Regions from separate parts of the Streptomyces sp. NPDC096012 genome, predicted to be linked through region 3. Evidence: riboswitches for the same ligand, from Rfam matches in the RefSeq annotation. Region 3 holds a riboswitch; each other region holds the start of a gene.
What was found. Region 3 has a riboswitch for cyclic di-AMP ahead of ABVB68_RS09215 (transglycosylase SLT domain-containing protein). Riboswitches for the same ligand answer to the same signal wherever they lie in the genome.
Positions count from the first base shown of each region.

Region 1 (5,181 bases), on a different contig from region 3:
TCGAAGGCCGCCTCCAGATACTCCGCGCGGGCGTCGAAGAGCGGGCTGAGCAGATCCATCACCTCGGGGGTGTAGGCGGTCTCGGCGCTGCCGTTGCGACGGACCTTGTAGCGCCGGTGCTTGGCGTTGGACTCCAGGTAGTCGGCGACGATCGCCTCGCGCTCCACACCGACGGCGAGGAGTGTGACGGCTATGGAGATGCCCGCACGGTCCTTGCCGGCCGCGCAGTGCATCAACGCGGGCACGCTGTCCTCGGCGAGCGCGCGCAGCACCCGGGAGTGCTCGGCGGTGCGCTGCTTGACGATCATCCGGTACGAAGCGGTCATCCGGGCCGCGGCCTTGCCGTCGTCCAGGATCGCGCGCAGCTGGTCGAGGTCGCCGTCGCGGACCATCTTCCAGAACTCGGCGCCGTCCGCCGGGTCGCTCAGCGGCAGATTCACGTTCCGCACGCCGGGCAGCTCGACGTCCGGGCCCTCCAGCCGCTGGTCGGCCGCGTTGCGGAAGTCGAAGATCGTGTGCAGCCCCAGGGAGGAGAGGAAGGCCGCGTCCTCCGCCGTGGCGTGCGCGAGGTGCCCGCTGCGGAACAGCACTCCGTGTCGCACCCGCCGCCCGTCCACCGTGGGCAGTCCGCCCACGTCACGGAAATTGCGCACTCCGGCCAGCTCCGGCTCGGTCGACGGGACCTGCTGCGTCACGGGGGCTCCTCCCGACGGGTCCCCGGCGGCGTGCTTTGCCGACGGGCGCTCCGTCGACCATACGACATCGCTTTCCTCGGGCAATGAGTTGTCCACAGGGCATTGTCACCCGTGGTCACCGGGACTGATGATGTTGGCACTTGAGTGGATCTGTTGCCACCTGTGAGGTCTCGATGGTGCACATCGCCGACGACGGTCGTACCTGGCTCCTCTCGGGGCCCACCAGCAGCTATGCCCTGCACCTCACCGGGGCGGACGAGCTGCTCCACCTGCACTGGGGGCCGCCGATCACGCTCGCCGACGCCGGGGCGCTGGCCGCCGCTCCGCTGTCCGGTCACCGGCCCTTCGAGTCCCCGCTGGACGGCGGCGAGGAGTACCCCGTCGAGGGCGGCCCCCGTTTCGTCCGCCCCGCCCTGTCCGTGCGCACCGACGAGCGCCGCGGCACCGAGTGGGGCTTCGAGGGGTACGACACGGAGGGCGACGAGCTGCGGCTGCGCTTCGCCGACGACGGGCTGGCGATCAGCCTGCACTACCGGATGCGCGGGGACGTCGTGGAGCGCTGGGTGGGCGTGGCGAACGACGGGCACGGGCGCGTGGAGTTGCTGCGGGCCGACGCGGCCACCTGGACCCTGCCCGACCGCGAGGGCTGGCGGCTGTCCCAGCTGCACGGCCGCTGGGCCGCCGAGTCCCGGCTCGCCACCGCCCCCCTCACCTACGGCGAGAAGACCATCGGCAGCCGCCGCGGCCACACCGGTCACCAGCACCTGCCCTGGGTGGCCCTCGACACCGACGCCACCGAGGAGCGCGGCGAGGTCTACGGCTGCGCGCTCGGCTGGTCCGGCTCCTGGCGCATCGCCGTGGCCCAACTCCCGGACGCACGCGTGCAGATCACCGGGGGCGCCGGGTACGACGACTCGGGCCTGCTGCTCCTGGCGCCCGGGGAGTCGTACACCAGCCCCGTCTTCGCGGGGCTGTGGAGTGACGGCGGCTTCGGGGGCGCGAGCCGGGCCTGGCACGCCTACCAGCGCGCGCACGTCATCCCCGGCGCCGAGCGCGACCGGCCCGTGCTGTTCAACTCCTGGGAGGCGACGCACTTCGACATCTCCGAGGAGCAGCAGGCGGCGCTGGCCCGCCGCGCCGCCGAGATCGGCGTCGAGCTGTTCGTCGTGGACGACGGCTGGTTCGGCGCCCGCACCGGCGACCGCGCCGGGCTCGGCGACTGGACCCCCAACCCGGACCGCTTCCCGCACGGCCTCAAGCCCCTCGCCGACCGCGTGCGCGGGCTCGGGATGCGGTTCGGCATCTGGGTCGAACCCGAGATGGTCAACCCGGACAGCGACCTCTACCGCGCCCACCCCGACTGGGTGCAGCACCAACCGGGACGAAAGCGGACGGAATTCCGCAATCAGCTCGTCCTCAATCTCGCGCGCCCGGATGTCCGGGAGTACCTGTGGGAGCGGCTGGACGCCCTGCTCTCCAGCACCCCGGTCGACTACGTGAAATGGGACTTCAACCGCAGCTTCACCGACGCCGGCTGGCCCGGCGAGCCGTACCCCCAGCGGCTGTGGACCGACCACGTGCACGCCCTGTACGCCCTGCTGGACCGGCTGCGGGCCGCGTATCCCGAGGTGGCCTTCGAGTCCTGCTCGGGCGGCGGCGGCCGGATCGACCTGGGGATCATGAGCCGCACCGACCAGGTGTGGACCTCCGACAACACCGACCCGCTGGACCGGCTCGCCATCCAGCACGGTCTCACCCAGATCCACCCCGCCCGGGTCATGGCGGCCTGGGTCACCGACAGCCCGAACACCCAGCTCAACGGCAGGGTCAGCTCGCTGCGGTTCCGTTTCGTCAGCGCCATGGCAGGCGTGCTCGGGGTCGGCGGCGACCTCACGCGCTGGAGCGCGGAGGAGCTGGCCGAGGCCCGGCGGTGGGTGGAGCTGTACAAGGAGATCCGCCCGGTCGTCCAGCGTGGCGAGCTGTACCGGCTGCGGCCCCCGGCGGGCGGCTCGAGCGCCGTCCAGTACGCCCTCGACGGCGAGGTGGTGGTCCTCGCGTGGCTGCAGGCTCAGAGCTACGGTGAACCGGTGCCGGCGGTGCGGCTGCGCGGACTCGACCCGACCGCATCGTACGAATGCCGCGAAACGGGCGAGGTGCTGAGCGGCTCGGTCCTGCTGCACCACGGACTGCGCACCGGCCTGAAAGGCGACCTCGATGCGACGGTTCTCCGGCTGCGCCGCATCTGAGTTCTCTGCCCGATTTGAAGCATTCGTTCCAACTGGCTGCGCAACAAGGGAGTGTGGCGCGGCAGGGCGTGAGGAGCGTCATACCGGTGACCGAGCGTCGCACGTCATGTCCACGTAATTCCGATACGGCCAACGGATTTCACAGGAATGCGGGCCCCGGCAATTCACGGAGGGTGACGGGTATTTCGCGTCATCGATCTTCCGGAACGTCGGCCCCGGGAACCGGCCGCTTGTCTCCGTACGTCCCGCTCGCTTACGTTCGCCCCCATCCGGACGGAACGCCGAATCCTGCCGCCGCCCGGAATCCCCGCACACATGACCCGTGTCCGGCAGGAGCGGGGGACCCACCAGGTACGACTGCCTGTCCGGTCTCCGCGACAGGCTGGGGGTGAAGCCGCGCACCGCGCGGCCGGGCGGCTCCAGCCCGAACCCGACAGCTGACCTCGCAGGCGCCGGAGAGGAATGCGCCATGCCCGCGAGGGGTAAGCACCGACGTCCCAAGTCCCCGCGTTTTTCCCGCTCCGTCGCCGTCGCCGGCACCGGTGGCGCCGCCCTGGCCCTCCCGCTGTTCGGTGCCGTCGGGGCGCATGCCGCGACCCCGGCGCAGTCCGTCCCCCCGAAGGTCGCGCAGTCCGTTCCCGCCGCGGCGAAGACGTCCGTGACGCACCGGGGCCCGGCCGTGCGCACCTACACGGTGCAGTCCGGCGACTGCCTCTCGGCGATCGCCGACCGGCAGCACGTCGGCGGCGGCTGGCACCGGCTCTACGACGACAACCGGCAGGCCGTCGGCGCCGACCCGTCACTGATCCACCCCGGCCTGGAGCTCACGCTCGGCGAGAAGGCCGCGCGGGAGAGCACCGGGCCGGCCGCCCCGCAGCACGCGTCGGCCGACCGGCAGGGAGCTTCGGTCGCGAAGCAGTCCCCGGCCCCCGCGAGGACCGCCCGGCCGCAGGCGGCCCCGGCGGCCGCCTCCGCGGCTCCGGCCGCCGCCACCGGCTACACCCTCCCGGTGACCGGCGCCACCATCGGCACCGGCTATCACGTGGCCGGCAGCATGTGGTCCAGCGGCTATCACACCGGCGTCGACTTCGTCGTCCCGGCCGGCACCCCGCTCAAGGCCGTCGCCGCGGGCACGGTCGTCTCCGCCGGCTGGGGCGGCGCCTACGGCAACCAGGTCGTCATCAAGCTCGACGACGGCCTCTACGCCCAGTACGCCCACCTCTCGCAGCTCTCCGTCTCGGCCGGTCAGGCCGTGGCCGCGGGCACGCGGATCGGCCTCTCGGGCGCCACCGGCAACGTGACCGGCCCGCACCTGCACTTCGAGATCCGCACCACGCCGGACTACGGCTCCGACGTCGACCCGGTCGACTACCTGCGCCGGCACGGCGTCCCCGTCGGCTGAGGACCGCCCCACCCCGGACCACCCGCCTGACACGCCTCCGAAGGCCGGACCCCGATCCCCGGGTCCGGCCTTCGGTGTGCTCGCGGGTCCGGCCTTCGATGTGCCCGCCGGTCCGGTACGCGGTGTGCCCGCGCGACGATCACACGCTCAACAATGCAGACGGCAGGCCTATTCCGCGCTTGGCACATTATTTAAGGGTGTCTCATCTCACCGTTCGTCAATCCCCGCCTACGGTCGCGTAAGTCACATCAACAGGTGAATCATGGTCCGATGTGGCAGACGATTCGAAGAGTGACAACAGATCAGTGATCGGGTCGTACGTGGCGGTGGGGGACAGCTTCACCGAGGGCGTCGGCGACCCCGGGCCGGACGGCGCGTTCGTCGGCTGGGCCGACCGGTTCGCGGTGCTTCTAGCCGACCGGTGTCCCGAGGGCGACTTCCAGTACACCAACCTCGCCGTGCGCGGAAAGCTGCTGGACCAGATCGTGGCCGACCAGGTCCCCGAGGCCGTCGAACTGGCCCCGGACCTGGTCTCCTTCTGCGCCGGCGGCAACGACATCATCCGCCCGGGCACCGACCCCGACGAGTTGGCCGAACGGTTCGAGCGGGCCGTGGCCCGGCTGGCCGAGGCCGCGGGCACGGTGCTGGTGACCACCGGCTTCGACACCCGGGGCGTCCCTGTGCTCAAACACCTGCGGGGCAAGATCGCCACGTACAACGGGCATGTGCGCGCGATCGCCGACCGGTACGGCTGTCCCGTGCTCGACCTGTGGTCCCTGAAGTCCGTGCAGGACCGCAGGGCCTGGGACAGCGACCGGCTCCACCTCTCGCCCGAGGG
Region 1 is NZ_JBEOTD010000084.1:395-5,575, reverse strand. Features, by position in the region: gene ABVB68_RS36495 (tyrosine-protein phosphatase) at 1-695, opposite strand, end outside; gene ABVB68_RS36490 (alpha-galactosidase) at 869-2,941, shown strand; cyclic di-AMP (ydaO/yuaA leader) riboswitch at 3,252-3,406, shown strand; gene ABVB68_RS36485 (M23 family metallopeptidase) at 3,411-4,343, shown strand; gene ABVB68_RS36480 (SGNH/GDSL hydrolase family protein) at 4,649-5,181, shown strand, end outside.
Region 1: another riboswitch for cyclic di-AMP. It lies ahead of ABVB68_RS36485 (M23 family metallopeptidase); the one in region 3 lies ahead of ABVB68_RS09215 (transglycosylase SLT domain-containing protein).

Region 2 (5,181 bases), on a different contig from region 3:
GGAATCCAGTACACGGGTTCCGGCCCTGAGTGTTTTCCGCCCCGCCCCGCCGTACGCGGCGATCCAGGCCGCGTGGCGTACGTCACAGCAGGTCATCCGGTCGGTCCACACCGGTCGCCCCGTGCCCCCGGGCCCGCAAATCTGGACCTACGTCCGACACGTGGGAGACATGCGGTGCGCCCTGGTGAGGTGGAGGAGAACGCGTACGCCAGGGCCGGCGGCCGGCTTCCCGGCGATCTCGTGCCGGACCCGGGACTCGGCGACGAACCCGCACCCGTGCGCGGGACCCGCCGGCCCGGCCCGCGCGCCCTGGCCGGCGCCCTGCCGGCCCTGCTCATCGCGGGCGGCGTCCTCTACGGCCTGCTCACTCCCGAGGGCTTCACCGCCGTCCCGTTCTTCACCGCCGCGCCGCTGATCGCCGCGCCGCTGTACTCGCTGCGCACCACGGTCCTGACCGCCCTGACCGCCCTCGTCGCCGCGTACGCCGTGAACACCCAGACCGGCGGCCACTCGGCACCGGCCACCGTCACCGACGGGGTGACCGTCGCCACGGTCGCCCTGCTGGCCGTCGCCATCAACCGCGTGGTCCGGCTCGGCGACCGGCGGCTGGCCTCCGCCCGGGAGATCGCCGAGGCCGCACAACGGGCCGTCCTGCCCCGGCCCGCGGAGCGGATCGGCGGCTTCGAGATCGCCGCCTGCTACGAGGCGGCACGCCGGGACGCGTTCATCGGCGGCGACCTCTACGCGGTGCAGGACAGCCCGTACGGCGTCCGGCTGGTCGTCGGCGACGTGCGCGGCAAGGGGTTGAGCGCGGTCGCCGCCGTCGCCGTGGTGATCGGGGCGTTCCGGGAGGCGGCCGAGCAGGAGGCCACGCTGGAGGCGGTGGCCGAGCGGCTGGAGCGGGCACTGGCCCGCGAGGGCACCCGGCGGGACGGCATCGACGCGTTCGAGGGCTTCACCACCGCCGTCCTCGCCGAACTCCCACACGGCGACGGCGTCGTACGGGTCGTCAACCGCGGCCATCCGGCGCCGCTGATGCTGCACGCCGACGGCACCCTGCGCAGCCTGACCGCGCCCGAGCCCGCGCTGCCGCTCGGCATGCGCGACCTCGGCGGCTGGCCCGACCGGGCGCTGGAGGCCCGCTTCCCGAGCGGGGCCACCCTGCTGTTCTACACCGACGGCCTGTCCGAGGCCCGGGACGCCCACGGCCGCTTCTACGCACCCGAACGGCGGCTGGCCGGCCGTACCTTCCCCGGCCCCGGCGCCCTGCTGAGCCGGCTCGCCGAGGAGGTGCGGCGGCACTCCGGCGGCGGGATGGCGGACGACATGGCGCTGCTCGCCGTACGGCAGCCGTGACCGGTCTCACCGACCGTGACCGCGCGACCGCCGTCCGCAGAACACCCGCGTCACTCGGAAACCTCTGTGACTCATGAACTTCGGTCAACTCGCCCGTTTTGCAGCGATCTACAGGGTAAGTCCCTGCGTGGGAACGTTAATGATCAAGCCGAACGGCTTGGAAACCACCTACCGGGTCTATTAACGTTCGATAACGCAGCGCGGTCGTCCCAGCCGTCACAAGAGACGGCTCCGTGCGCACGCGCCGAATCCCGCGAGGGAACCGGGGAACCACCACCTTTGGGGTGAATCACGCGAAAGCCGTCGTGAACTCGCTGAGTCCACGTCCGGTTTACGCGCGTAGGAGACCTTCCTGCTCCGAACCCGTCAGCTAACCCGGTAGGCGGCGGAAGGAAAGGAGCGCGCCCGCGTGGCGTCCAACCGGCCTGCCCCAGAAGCCCCGTTCATACCGGCCCCCACCGAGTCCGAGACCTTCGGGTACGGCTCCTACCGCGCCGACGAGGGCCCCTGGGAGGAGTGGAATCCCACCGAGGAATCCATCACCCCGGTCCGCGGCCGGCACCGCGTCGCCAAGCAGCGCGGCGGATTCGCCCGCAGCTCCACCGTCCTCGGCGTCGGCGTGATCGCCGCGGTCGGCGCGGGCGGGATGGCCAGCGCCAACACCGGGAAGCCGCCGGTGTCCCTCTCCCTGCCGGACCTGCCCTCCATGGGTTCGCTGTTCGAGGACGGCTCCTCCCCGGCGCCCGAGGCGAGCACCACCGCGCTCAGCGACGTCGGCGTGACCCCCGCGGACACCGAGCGGAACACCGGCGCGGGCGAGACCCTGCGCAACCGGATCATGGCCCAGGCCGAGCAGCAGCAGAGCAAGGCCGACAGCAGGGCCACCGCCGCCGCACTGGCCGCGGCCCAGAAGCAGAGCGCGGACGCCGCGGCCAAGGCGCAGAAGGAGGCCGCCGCCAAGGCCGCCGCCGACAAGAAGAAGGCGGACGCCGACGCCGCGAAGGCGGCCGAGGCCAAGAGGCTGGCCGAGCTGGCCAAGCAGTACACGCTGCCGACGTCCTCGTACACGATCACCTCGACCTTCGGCCAGGCCGGCTCGATGTGGTCCTCCGGCTACCACACCGGCCTCGACTTCGCCGCCCCCACCGGCACCCTCATCAAGGCCATCCACAGCGGCACGGTCACCCAGGCGGGCTGGGCCGGCTCCTATGGCTACCGCACGGTCCTCACCCTCGACGACGGCACCGAACTGTGGTTCTGCCACCAGTCCTCGATCAGTGTCTCCGTCGGCCAGAAGGTCGGCACCGGTGACGTCATCGGCCGGGTCGGCGCCACCGGCAACGTCACCGGCCCGCACCTGCATCTGGAGGTCCACCCGAACGGCGACGCCACCGGCATCGACCCGATGGTCTGGCTGCGCGGCAAGGGCCTCAACCCCTGACCTTCGCGGGCCTTCGCCCCGGTGGCCCGCGGGGCCTCCCGGACGCGAGCCCCGTCGGGCCCCCGGGGGAGGAACCCCGTCGGGTCCCGGGGAGAAATCCCGTCGGGTCCTGGGGGTGACCCTGAGGGTGCTGCCTTTGCGGGAACTTGGCGCCGACAGCGGAATGGGATCATCCGCTGTCGGCGTTGACGTGGAGTATGACTTCTCTGCGCAAACTCGGTTCCTCCGACCTCGAGGTCTTCCCGCTCGCCCTCGGCGGCAACGTCTTCGGCTGGACCGCCGACGAGCAGGCGTCCTTCGACGTGCTCGACGCCTACACGGCCGCCGGCGGCAACTTCGTCGACACCGCCGACAGCTACAGCGCCTGGGTCGAGGGAAACAAGGGCGGCGAGTCCGAGACGATCATCGGCAAGTGGGTCAAGGCCCGCGGCAACCGCGCCGACGTCGTCATCGCCACCAAGGTCAGCCAGCACCCGGAGTACCAGGGTCTGAGCGCCGCCAACATCAAGGCGGCCGCCGACGCCTCGCTCCGCCGGCTGGGCACCGATCACATCGACCTCTACTACACCCACTTCGACAACCCCGAGGTGCCCGTCGAGGAGATCATCGGCGCGCTGGACGAGCTGGTGAAGGCCGGAAAGGTCCGGCACATCGCCGCCTCCAACATCACCCCCGAGCGCCTGAAGGCCTCCCTCGACTTCTCCGACCGCGAGGGCCTGGCCCGCTACGTCGCCCTCCAGCCCCACTACAACCTGGTCTCCCGGGACACCTACGAGGGCCCGTTGCAGGACCTGGCCGCCCGCGAGGGCCTCGCGGCCGTGCCGTACTTCTCCCTCGCCTCCGGCTTCCTGACCGGCAAGTACCGCCCCGGCGCGACCGTCGACAGCGCCCGGGCCGACGGGGCCTCGAAGCACCTCGAGACCGAGCGCGGTCAGCGGGTCCTGACGGCCCTGGACGAGGTCGCCGCCGCCCACCGGGTCCCGGTCGCCACGGTCGCCCTGGCCTGGCTCGCGGCCCAGCCGACCGTCGTGGCCCCCCTCGCCTCCGCCCGGACCGTGGACCAGCTCCCGTCGCTGCTTCGGGCGGCGGAGCTGACCCTGCCGGACGAGGACCTGCAGAAGCTGACGACCGCGTCGGCGTAGTGCCGCCACCCGCTCCGGTGGCGCTCCGTACCGGGCCGCTCCCGCGGCCGGGTCAGGTCCGGTACGGGTTGCAGGCGGGATACGGCACCGTCGGATACCCGTACGGCGGCGGCGTCCAGTACACCGGAGCCGTGACCGGAGCGGGCGCGGAGGCCCTGGCCGCGTAGTCCAGGGCCGGCCGCGCCACTGTTCTGCGCTGCCAGAGTTCGGCCAGCAGCTCCCGCTCGCGTCCGACGAAGTCCGCCCCGGCCCGCCCCCGCCGCCCGCGGTGCCGCAGGAACGCGAGCGAGGTGGCGTACGCCTCGTACTCGGCCACCGTCCGCGCCGCCGGCCGCCCCCCGCAGTGGTGCCGGGCGTACTCCCTGGCCATCCGCCGCGCCCGCATCGACCCGAGCGCGATCGGCTCGGCCGGCCCCAGCCATCCGGCCAGCACGTACGCCGGCAGTTCCGCCTGCACGGTCCGCAGCTCCCGCTGCCGCGTCCAGATCGCGAGCCAGGTCAGCAGCGCGAACGCGGGCACCATGAACCCGCCGTAGACGGCGAAGAACCCGTACCGCCCGAAGGTGGAGGAGCCGTTCCAGAGGGCGTGCATGGACATCGCCAGCAGCAGCCCGCCCACCGGCGGCAGCACCCGCCGAAGACGCTGCCGCTCCCCGGACAGCGCGGCGATGCCGAAGCCGATGCCGGTCAGCACGGTGAAGAGGGGGTGCGCGAACGGGGACATCACGATGCGCACGAAGAACGTCGCGGCGGTGACGGAGGCGATGCCGCGGTCGCCGGTCAGCTGGTCGGTCCCGAAGGCCGTACCGAGATAGAGGATGTTCTCGGTGAACGCGAACCCGGTGGCGGTGATCCCGGCTATCACCACCCCGTCCACGAGGCCGGTGAAATGCCGTCTGCGGAAGAGGAAGACCAGCAGTACGGCAGCCGCCTTGGCGGACTCCTCGACGATCGGGGCTATCACCGTGGCGCCGAGGGTGTCGGCACCGGCCGGGTCGGCGGTGGCGGTGGCTATCCACTTGGTCGCGAAGGTGTTGGCGACGATGGCCATCAGCGCTGCCGCGCAGGCACCCCACGCGAAGGCGAAGACCAGGTTCCGCCAGGGCCCCGGCTCCACCCGGTCCAGCCAGCGGAAGGCGGCCGTCAGCCAGGGCACGGGCAGCACGGCAAGGCCCACCCCCACCAGGAGCCCCTCGGTGCCGGTCTGCCGCCGCACGAGCGCGAGGATCACCAGCCCGGACA
Region 2 is NZ_JBEOTD010000060.1:10,821-16,001, forward strand. Features, by position in the region: gene ABVB68_RS34545 (PP2C family protein-serine/threonine phosphatase) at 175-1,356, shown strand; cyclic di-AMP (ydaO/yuaA leader) riboswitch at 1,589-1,756, shown strand; gene ABVB68_RS34550 (M23 family metallopeptidase) at 1,766-2,797, shown strand; gene ABVB68_RS34555 (aldo/keto reductase) at 2,995-3,939, shown strand; gene ABVB68_RS34560 (PrsW family intramembrane metalloprotease) at 3,992-5,181, opposite strand, start outside.
Region 2: another riboswitch for cyclic di-AMP. It lies ahead of ABVB68_RS34550 (M23 family metallopeptidase); the one in region 3 lies ahead of ABVB68_RS09215 (transglycosylase SLT domain-containing protein).

Region 3 (5,181 bases):
CGACCGGTTGCAGTCATCGGGGCGGGGCCCTTCGGCCTGTCCACCGCCGCTCACTGCGGGCGCTCGGTATCGCCGTCCGCGTCTTCGGCGACCCCATGGTCAGCTGGCGCGACCACATGCCCGAGGGCATGCTCCTGAAGTCGACCCCCGCCGCCTGGAACCTCGACTGCCCGCAGCCCCGCCACACCCTCGCCGACTACTGCGACGCGGCCGGCATCCGCCGCCTGGTGGCGGACGAGGACATCATCCCGGTGGAGACCTTCATCGCCTACGGCGAGTGGTTCCAGCACAAGCCGGTCCCCGGCCTGGAGCAGGTGCGCGTCGTCTCCGTCGACCGGGACAGAAGCGATGGCTTCGAGCCGGAGCTCGACTCGGGTGAGATGTTCACCGCACCCTTGCCGACCGTCGCCGCCCCCCTCACCGGCGGGCCCGGAGGAAGCCCCCTGCCGCCACCCGGCGGCCACCGGGCCACAACCCGGCGATCACCGGGCCACCGAGCGGACCTTGGCCACCAGTTGGGGCTGAGCAGCACGTAAGTGCGTGGAACGACGGATGAGTCGGCGGGGCGCGGTGTCCGTATTCTCTGATCATGGCAGCCACCCCCGCATACGCACTGATCGCCACCGACCTGGACGGGACGCTGCTGCGCGGCGACGACACCGTCTCCGACCGGTCTCTGGCCGCGCTCGCGCGGGCGGCGGGGGCGGGTGCCCGGCACCTGGTGGTGACGGGCCGGCCGGCCCCGCGGGTACGGCCCCTGCTGGCGAACCTGGGCTGCGCGGGGCTCGCGGTGTGCGGCCAGGGCGCTCAGATCTACGACATCGCCGCCGACCGTCTGCTGTGGTCGGTCCGGCTGGACCGGGAGCTGGCCGAGACGGCGCTCGGCAAGATCGAGGCGGAGGTGGGGCAGGTGTACGCGGCCGTCGACCAGGACGGCGTGGACGGGCTCACGCTCATCGAACCCGGGTATCTGATGCCGCACCCGACGCTGCCGGCGGTCCGGGTCGACCGTCGCGACGACCTGTGGTGCGAGCCCATCAGCAAAGTACTGCTGCGCCACGCCACTCTGTCGGACGACGAGTTGGCGGCCGTGGCGCGGGCGGCGGTGGACTCGCTGGCGACCGTCACCATGTCGGGGCCGGGGACCGTGGAGCTCCAGCCGCGCGGGGTGACCAAGGCGACCGGTCTCGCGCTGGCCGCCGAGCGCCTCCGGATCGGCGCCGAACGGGCCGTGGCCTTCGGGGACATGCCCAACGACATCCCGATGTTCCACTGGGCCGGACGCGGGGTGGCCATGGCCAACGCCCACCCCGAACTCAAGGCGGTGGCCGACGAGGTCACCTCGTCGAACGAGGACGACGGCATCGCCGTCGTCCTCGAAAGAATCTTCCCGACCGACTGACCGGCACTTCAGTAGCTCGCTGTTCGGCCGGTCACCGATGCGAGCCCGTCGGCCGGTCACCGGTGCCCGCCGTTCGGCGGTCACCGGTGCGCGCCGGTCCGTCAGGTGCCGGAGCGCACCGGTCCGCCGTGCGACGGGCACCGGTACGGGCAGGTCAGTACGCGCCGAACACGTTGTCGATCGACCCGTACCGCGCGGCCGCGTAGTTGCAGGCGGCGGTGATGTTCGCGACCGGGTCGTAGACGTTGAACGACGTTCCGGCCACGTGGTACGCGTTGAACGTCGGGTCGATGACCTGGAGCAGGCCCTTGGACGGGATGCCCTTGGCCGCGTTGGAGTCCCAGAGGTTGATGGCCGAGGGGTTGCCCGAGGACTCCCGCATGATGTTGCGGTAGATGCCGTTGTAGGTGCCCGGGATCTTCTTCTCGGCCATGATCGCGAGCGACTCGCGGATCCAGCCGTCGAGGTTGTTCGGGTACCCGGCCGGCGTGGTGGACACCGTGGCGGCCGTGGGGGTGGCCGCGGAGGCGGCGGTGGCGCCGATGATCGGAAGGGCGAGCACGGCGGCACCGGTGCCGACGACCGCGAGCTTGCGGACGAGGCGGTTGGTGCGAACGCGGCGGGGCTGAGCGGCAGCAGGCATGGGGGTGTTCCTCTCCGGCGCCTGCGAGGTGAGCTGTCGGGTTCGGGCGGGGAGGTGCCCGGCCGCACTCCGAAGAGCGCGACTTCACCCCTAGCCGTTCCGGTGCGACGTGTGTCGTCCGGTCCGGCGGCTTACCTGGTTCCCCCGCTCCTGCCCTGCGAATGAGTTCGTCGATGGGTTATGCGGGCGGCGGCAGGATTCGGCGTTCCGCCCGACGGCCCGGAACGTATGCGAGAGCACATGTCGGGAACAAGTGCCTGATTCACACAACGCACTGTTTGACCTTGATCTGTGCCGTATGGGGTACTTGATCCTTTGCGGTTGCCAACTTCTCAACTCGCCGATGACGCAGGGCAGAAGCGGCGACCCGACGGGCGGAGCGGGTGGGGCCGGAGGTTGCTCGACGTGACCCAATTCACGAAATAGCAAAACGCAGTAAATCCGACATTGCAGATTAAGGGGATTTGATTCTTAAGTCTGATTACTGCGGAATTCGGAGTGCGCCGCACGTCGTTTCGCAGGGTTGCCGCAGGCCGTGGAGAGGTGGCGGCGGTGAGGGGGAGGGAGTGTGGCGGAGGGTCGGCCGCCGCCCTGATCCGGACCGATTCGGGCGGATTCGGGCCGCGGTCGGAGGTGCGACGGCCCGGGCAGACGGGTGCCCCGACGAGGGTGCGGCGTTACTCCGCTCACCCTCCGATCCGCGACAAACCGCACGTACTGCTGTTAAGTCGATAGATGTCCGTTCTTACCGACCGATCAACACCATAGGGGGCATGATCCGATACCGCCCGGGCTGGACCGGTGGGCGCTATCGGTGATCGAAAGAGGACCGGATACGCTGACTTGAGTGATGGCAACGACCTATCGACAAACCGTGTAACCGCCAGCAGACACCAGCAGACAGGAGACCCCTCGTGACCGTCGTCGGGCCGTTCGGGCTGAGCGTGCGGGACCAGGCTCTGGAAGCCGATGTCCAGGTCGGATTGGCGGCTGTCGAGGAAGGCTTGCTCGAGGCCACCAAGAGCGAGGTTCCGTTCATCACGGAGGCCGCCCAGCACCTCGTGCGGGCCGGCGGGAAGCGGTTCCGGCCCCTGCTGGTGATGCTGGCGGCGCAGTTCGGCGACCCTTACGCACCCGGTGTCGTGCCGTCCGCCGTCGTGGTCGAGCTGACCCACCTCGCCACCCTGTACCACGACGACGTCATGGACGAGGCGGCCGTGCGACGCGGCGTGGACAGCGCCAACACGCGCTGGGGCAACTCCGTCGCGGTCCTCACCGGCGACTTCCTCTTCGCCCGCGCCTCCCAGATCCTCGCCGACCTCGGCCCCGAGGCGGTCCGGGTGCAGGCCCTGGCGTTCGAACGGCTGGTCACGGGCCAGATCCTGGAGACAGCCGGCCCCGCGGACGGCCGTGACCCGGTCGAGCACTACCTGGACGTCCTCAGCGGCAAGACGGGTTCCCTGGTGGCGGTCGCGTGCCGGTTCGGTGCGATGATGTCCGGCGCCGACGACACGGTCGTCGACGTGCTCACCCAGTACGGCGAGCGGCTCGGGGTCGCCTTCCAGCTCGCGGACGACGTCCTGGACATCGCATCCGACTCCCACGAGTCCGGCAAGACGCCCGGCACCGACCTGCGCGAGGGCATCCCGACCCTGCCCGTGCTGCGACTGCGCGAGCGGGCCGGCCGGACGGGGCTGCCCGAGGACGTCGCGCTGTGCGACCTGCTGGACTCCGACCTCAGCGACGACGCCCGGCACGCCGAGGCGCTGGCCGCACTGCGCGCGCACCCCGCGCTGGAGCAGGCCCGCCGGGACACCGTCCGGTACGCGGAGGAGGCACGGGCCGCGCTGGCACCGCTGAGGGAGTGCGACGCCAAGGCGGCCCTGCTCGAACTGTGCGACGCGGTGGTGCACCGAGCCGGCTAGCCGCCCCACCGGCCTCCCCCGCAAGAAAACACGCGCGGGGGACGTCTCCGGCAGGGCGGGCACACACGGCACGCACGCGTGGCGGGAGCCCCACGCCCGCACGCGCGGCACGCGCACGCAGCCCGCACGCCCGCACCCGCGGCACGCGCACGCAGCCCGCACGCGTGGCAGCCACCGCCGACGCACATGTCACGCACGTGTGGCAGCCACCACCGCACGCGCAGCCCGCACGCGTGGCAGCCACCGCCGACGCACACGTCACGCACGCGTGGCAGGCACCGGGAAACGCCCGCACGAGCAGCACGCACCCGCGGAACGGACCCACCCAAGCGGTGCTCCCAGGCAATGCTTCCGGATGCGGTTCCCACGTGACGGTGGTACGGCTGACGTATGCCCGCGGTGCGAGACCCCTACGGGTCCGGGCCGCTGCCGCCCCCGCATGTCATACCGGAGTCGTACACGGAGTTGGCTCCGAGGTCTGACGCTTCCTCACGGCCGATTTGGTCAGATGGACACCAGGGAAATCACCACTCCTCACCGATTCGGGTGAGAATGGCGGCTCAGGGTGGACCAGCGTGAGGACAGCCGCCGCCGACGACGGAGGTAAGGCACACATGGCACCGTACGAATCCGAAGACGCACCGGCCGCCGCGCAGGGCGAGGACACGCGATCCGGCCGGCGCAAGGCGGTCCGGTACGTCGTCCCGGTCGCGGTGGTGGGGGTGACTGCGGCCACGATCGGGCTGGTCCCGGCGCTCGCCAACTCGGGAGACCCGGATCTGCCCCGGATCACCGCCCAGCAGCTCATAGAGAAGATCGCCAAGTCGGACGTGCAGCAGCTGTCCGGCACCGTGCGGATCAGCACCGACCTGGGTCTGCCCGACCTCGGCGGTCTGCAGAACAGCATCGCGCCCGGCTCGTCCCACGGTTCCGGCGACGGTTCCTCCGCCGATCCGCAGTCCAAGCTCCCGGAGCTGGTCACCGGCACGCACACCCTGCGCGTGGCGGCCGACGGCCCGGACCGGCAGAAGGTCTCTCTGCTGGAGCAGGGCGCCGAGTACAGCCTCATCCACCACGGCAAGGACGTCTGGGGCTACGACAGCAAGAGCAACGAGGTCTACCACTCCACCGAGGCCGGCCCGGACCGGCGGGACCACCGGGCGGAGCCGCCGGCCACGCCCAAGGACTTCGCCGAAAAGGCGCTGAAGTCG
Region 3 is NZ_JBEOTD010000006.1:145,759-150,939, reverse strand. Features, by position in the region: partial or broken gene ABVB68_RS09225 (NAD(P)/FAD-dependent oxidoreductase) at 1-425, shown strand, start outside; gene ABVB68_RS09220 (HAD family hydrolase) at 590-1,402, shown strand; gene ABVB68_RS09215 (transglycosylase SLT domain-containing protein) at 1,557-2,045, opposite strand; cyclic di-AMP (ydaO/yuaA leader) riboswitch at 2,051-2,228, opposite strand; gene ABVB68_RS09210 (polyprenyl synthetase family protein) at 2,960-3,970, shown strand; gene ABVB68_RS09205 (LolA family protein) at 4,585-5,181, shown strand, end outside.

Region 4 (5,181 bases), on a different contig from region 3:
TCACACAGGGTGGTGACCGAAGCGCCGAAAGCGTGACGGGCGGGATCCGTGGGGTGGTACGGGACGCATATATGCAAGGTCCACCGCGCCTGGGTGACAGAGGGTGCCACCGCGACGGGCGGGGCCCGGTGGATGGAGGCCGGAACGCCCCTCGTTAGGCTCCGGCCCCATGGACGTACTCATCCATCTTTTCGTCGGCTTGCACATCATCGGCATCGCCGCGCTGCTCGGTGGTTTCCTCACCCAGATGAAGGCGATGGGCGAGGGCAGGGCCCGGTTCGTGCCCGGCATGCTGCACGGTGCCCTGACCATGCTGGTCACGGGTGTCGCCCTGGTCGGCCTCAACCAGGCCGACGACCACCATGTCAACAGTTTCAAGATCGGCGTGAAGCTCGCCCTGCTGATCGTGATCCTCGGACTGGTCTACGTGAAGCGCGACGAGGAGCGGGTCGACAAGGGGCCCTTCGCGCTGGTCGGCCTGCTGACCGTGGCGAACATCTTCATCGCCGTGCTCTGGACCTGACGGTCGGCGGTCAGCGGGCGCCGGCGCGGGCGCGGGCGCGGGCCGTGAGCACCGCACCGGTGGCGGCCGCGAGCCACGCCGCCACCGCCACCCACACCAGCACCTGACCCGGCAGCCTGAGCCACCCGACGTGCACGGCGGATGCGACGGACAGCACCGCCGCCGCCGTCATCCCCATCGGGAAGACCGTCGACCACCGCCGCATGTCGTAGCCGGGGCGCGGCCGGGCCGCCTCGGCCGCCAGCAGCAAGAGGTACCCGGCCAGGTCCAGGGCGAGCAGCGTGATCGTCGTGGTGCGCAGTACGTCGCGGTCGTCGTCGTTCCACAGGTAGAGGCGGCCACTGTCGGCGGCGAGCAGGTTCGCCCCGGCCAGCGCCGAGATCGCGAGTGCCCCGTCCGCGATCCAGTGGTCCCCGGCGCCCTTGAGGACCTCCCGGGGTTCGAAGCGGGCCAGGGCGACCCCGTAGAGCAGCAGGCCCAGCCAGAACAGCACCAGAGCGGTGCGCGCGAGCCAGGCCGTGTCCTCCGCGGCGGCCAGCGCGGCCGCCAGCACCGCGAGCCCTTGTGTGGCCACGCAACACAGGAACACCGATCCCGGCATGCGTCGCTTCCAGTGCCGCATGACGAGGACGAGCAGCACCGGCCACAGCAGCGCGGCGAGCGCCAGCAGAGCCTCGGCCAGGGTCTGCCGGCCCAGCGCCGAGATCCCGGTGCCCAGCACGGCCGTCGCCGCGACGGCGGTCAGGGCTTCCGGGTTCCCCGCCTCGGTCACCCAGCGCCGCCGTTCGCCCACCAGCCGCACGACGAAGTCGGCGGCCAGCGCGAGCCAGGCGATGCAGGCCATCGCCAGCGCGATCCGGGAGACCGTCTCCGCGCCGGCCAGATGCAGGCCCACCGACACGATGCCGGTCGCCATCACGGCGGACCCGGCCGAGGGGGGCCGCCCCGCCCACCACGCGCGCACACTCGACATACCGGGCATGCGCCCGATGCTAGGCAGCCGGGCGCATCGGACGGGCAGGGCACGCGCGCGTGAAGCGGAAAAACGCGGTCCACGCGCGCGTGGACCGCGAAGAACGCCGCACTACGCGGGTGTGGCGCAGAGCGCCGGCACACGCGCGTGGAGCACAGAACGCCGTCCACGCGCGCGTGGAGCGCGAAAACACCGCACACGCCCGTGGAGCGGGGAATGCCGGTGCGCGCTGGTGGCGGCAAACGCCGGAACGCGCGAGCAGGCCGCCGACGCGCGGCCCGTTCCCGACGCGCTCGGCTTCCTGGGGTCCGAAAGCGCGGGAACCGGGCGACGGCGACGGAGACGGTCAAGCGGGCCGTACGACGCCCTCGACGACGGATGTGCCGCCGCGGTCGACGGACTCCTCGCGGACGTACGCGCCCGGCTCCGGGGCGTGGATCATCATCCCGTCACCCGTGCAGAGGCCGACATGGCTGCTGTCGTCCCGGAAGAAGACCAGGTCACCGGGGCGTGCGTCGATGAGCGGGACGGGGGTGCCCGCGGCGGCCTGCTCCCGGGCGGTACGCGGAAGGGTGACGCCGGCGGCCCGCCAGGCGGCCTGGGTGAGGCCGGAGGAGTCGTAGGAGCCGGGTCCGCTCGCGCCGCTCACGTACGGCTTGCCGATCTGGGCGCGGGCGAAGGCGATCGCCTTCTCGGCCTTGGTGACCGGCAGCGTCGCCGGGGGCGCGTACGGCGGCGTGGCCGAGGGCGCGTACGACGGCGTCTCCAGAGGCGAGTGCGACGACGTCTCCAGAGGCGGGTACGGCGGTGTCGGCGGGAGCGCGTACGACGCTGGGGACGGGGACAGGGACGGGGGCGTGGGCGTGTACGGCAGCGCGGTGGGTGCCGCGAGGTGCGGGCCGAGCTCTGCCCTTGCGCCGTCCTCCGAGGCCGCGTGCCGGGACAGCAACGCGCGCGTGACGGCGAGCTTGCGCTGCACGGCGGCCTTCGCGGCCTTGACGTCGTACCCCGGGGTGTCGGCCTTGGCGTCCTGGTCCAGGGGGGTGGCCTTCGCGGCGCGGCCCGCGGTGGCGGCCCTCGTCCCGCGGTCCGTGGTGGCCGGCGCGGCGCGACCCGGGGCTTCACGGTCCGCGCCGGTGGCCGGCGCGGTGGCCCCGGCTTCGGGGGCCGGTGCCGCGGCCCCCGCCGCGGTCACGTCGTACCACGCGGCCGCCGGTGCCGCCGATGCCGCCGAGGCCTCCGGCCCCCGGGGGGCCCGGCCCCGCCCGGCCGCGTCCTTCACGCGCGAGGCCAGCCGGTTCAGCACCCTGCTCTGGGCGAAGTGGTCCTGCGGATACTCCGCGAGGAGGGAGGCGGCCGTGTCCGGGGCGGCCGCGAACGGGACCCGGCCCTCCCGGGCGATCGCGGGGGTCCGGACCGCGCGCCGGGCGCCCTCCTGCCGCGGTTCCCCGGCACGAGGCCGCTGCCTGGCCGCAGATTCCTCCTGCGGGGTCGGTTCGGCCCGGCGGTACAACTCGTCGATCTTCTTCTCGATCTCCTCCGGGCTCGGCCTGCCGTCGTCGGCGGGCGCGGCCTCGGCCGTCTGGGACAGGACGGCCACGGAGGTGAGGGCGGCAGTGGCGAGAACGGGTCCGCGCAGGCCCGGTCCACTGCCGCCGGGGCGCGACTTGCGGTGCGACGCCAAGGGAGGCGACTCCTTCCAGCATGCCGCCTACCGGGTTAGCTGTCGGGTTCGGGCGGGTGCTTCGGAAGGGTTGCCCTACGGCGTCGTCCCGTGCGGGAGTCGGCCGATTCACCCCAGGAACGGTGGGTCCCCGGCTCCGGGCACCGTGCAGGGCGCGCCGGACTCGGCGGAGGCCGTTCGGCCCGGCGAGGTTCGCCGGAGAGGGTTCGTACGGCCTGACGGAAACCTAGCCAACTCGTGTGACTCCTGTGAAGGTTGGTGTGCGGTATGTCCGATACATTTCTGTGACCTGGGGAAGGTTTCACACGCGTGTGACCAGGCGCTTCCGCAGCGTGAGGGGATGATCGGCCTTCTGCGGGGCGGACGGCCGGCGCTCCGGGACCCTGTCCGACAGCGGACTGCGCCCGCGGGCCGAGTTCGGGGGAGCGGGACCGGTTGTCGGTGGGGCGCCCTAGACTCGGAGAGCGATGAGCAGCCTCTTTGACGACAGCTTCCTGGCGGACCTCCAAGCCCCACGCGGGCGCGAGGAGGAACCCCCGCCCCCCGAGGACGAGCACGCTCCGGAGCCGGTTCCGGACGATCTGTTCGGCGGGAAGTTCGACGTGCCCCCGGACCGGGACGCCTACTACCGCGACGGCGCCCCGCGCCCCGTCGTCGACGCGGCGGCCCTGCTGGAGGGGCTGAACGACAACCAGCGCGCCGCGGTCGTGCACGCCGGCTCCCCGCTGCTCATCGTCGCCGGCGCCGGCTCCGGCAAGACGCGCGTGCTCACCCACCGCATCGCCCACCTGCTCGCCGACCGGGGCGTGCACCCGGGCCAGATCCTCGCGATCACCTTCACGAACAAGGCCGCGGGCGAGATGAAGGAGCGCGTCGAGCAGCTCGTCGGCCCGCGCGCGAACGCGATGTGGGTGATGACCTTCCACAGCGCGTGTGTGCGGATCCTGCGGCGCGAGTCGAAGAAGCTCGGCTTCACCTCCTCCTTCTCGATCTACGACGCCGCCGACAGCAAGCGCCTGATGGCCCTGGTCTGCCGCGACCTGGAGCTCGACCCCAAGCGCTTCCCGCCCAAGTCCTTCAGCGCCAAGATCAGCAATCTGAAGAACGAGCTGATCGACGAGGAGGACTTCGCCGCCCAGGCCACCGACGGTTTCGAGAAGACCCTCGCCCAGGCCTACGCGATGTACCAGTCGCGGCTGCGCGAGGCGAACGCCCTGGACTTCGACGACCTGATCATGACGACGGTGAACCTGCTGCGTGCCTTCCCGGACGTCGCCGAGCACTACCGCCGCCGCTTCCGCCACGTCCTGGTCGACGAGTACCAGGACACCAACCACGCCCAGTACGCCCTGGTGCGCGAGCTGGTCGGCACGGGCGAGCGCGCCCCCGGGGACGCCGGCCTGCCGCCGGGCGAGTCCGACCTGCCGCCGGCCGAACTCTGCGTGGTCGGTGACGCGGACCAGTCGATCTACGCCTTCCGGGGCGCGACGATCCGCAACATCCTCCAGTTCGAGGAGGACTACCCGAACGCGAAGACGATCCTGCTGGAGCAGAACTACCGCTCCACGCAGACCATCCTGTCCGCGGCCAACGCGGTCATCGAGCGCAACGAGTCCCGCCGCCCGAAGAACCTGTGGACCAACGCCGGCCAGGGCGCGCGGATCACCGGCTACGTTGCCGACACCGAGCACGACGAGGCCCAGTTCGTCGCCGAGGAGATAGACCGCCTCACGGACGCGCGCGAGGCCAAGGCCGGGGACGTCGCCGTCTTCTACCGCACCAACGCCCAGTCCCGCGTCTTCGAAGAGGTCTTCATCCGCGTCGGCCTGCCCTACAAGGTCGTCGGCGGTGTCCGCTTCTACGAGCGCAAGGAGGTCCGGGACGTCCTCGCCTACCTGCGCGTCCTCGCCAACCCCGAGGACTCGGTGCCGCTGCGCCGCATCCTCAACGTGCCCAAGCGGGGCATCGGCGACCGCGCGGAGGCGATGATCGACGCCCTCT
Region 4 is NZ_JBEOTD010000007.1:101,835-107,015, forward strand. Features, by position in the region: gene ABVB68_RS10180 (hypothetical protein) at 170-523, shown strand; gene ABVB68_RS10185 (SLAC1 family transporter) at 534-1,505, opposite strand; gene ABVB68_RS10190 (C40 family peptidase) at 1,843-3,180, opposite strand; cyclic di-AMP (ydaO/yuaA leader) riboswitch at 3,189-3,359, opposite strand; gene pcrA (DNA helicase PcrA) at 3,648-5,181, shown strand, end outside.
Region 4: another riboswitch for cyclic di-AMP. It lies ahead of ABVB68_RS10190 (C40 family peptidase); the one in region 3 lies ahead of ABVB68_RS09215 (transglycosylase SLT domain-containing protein).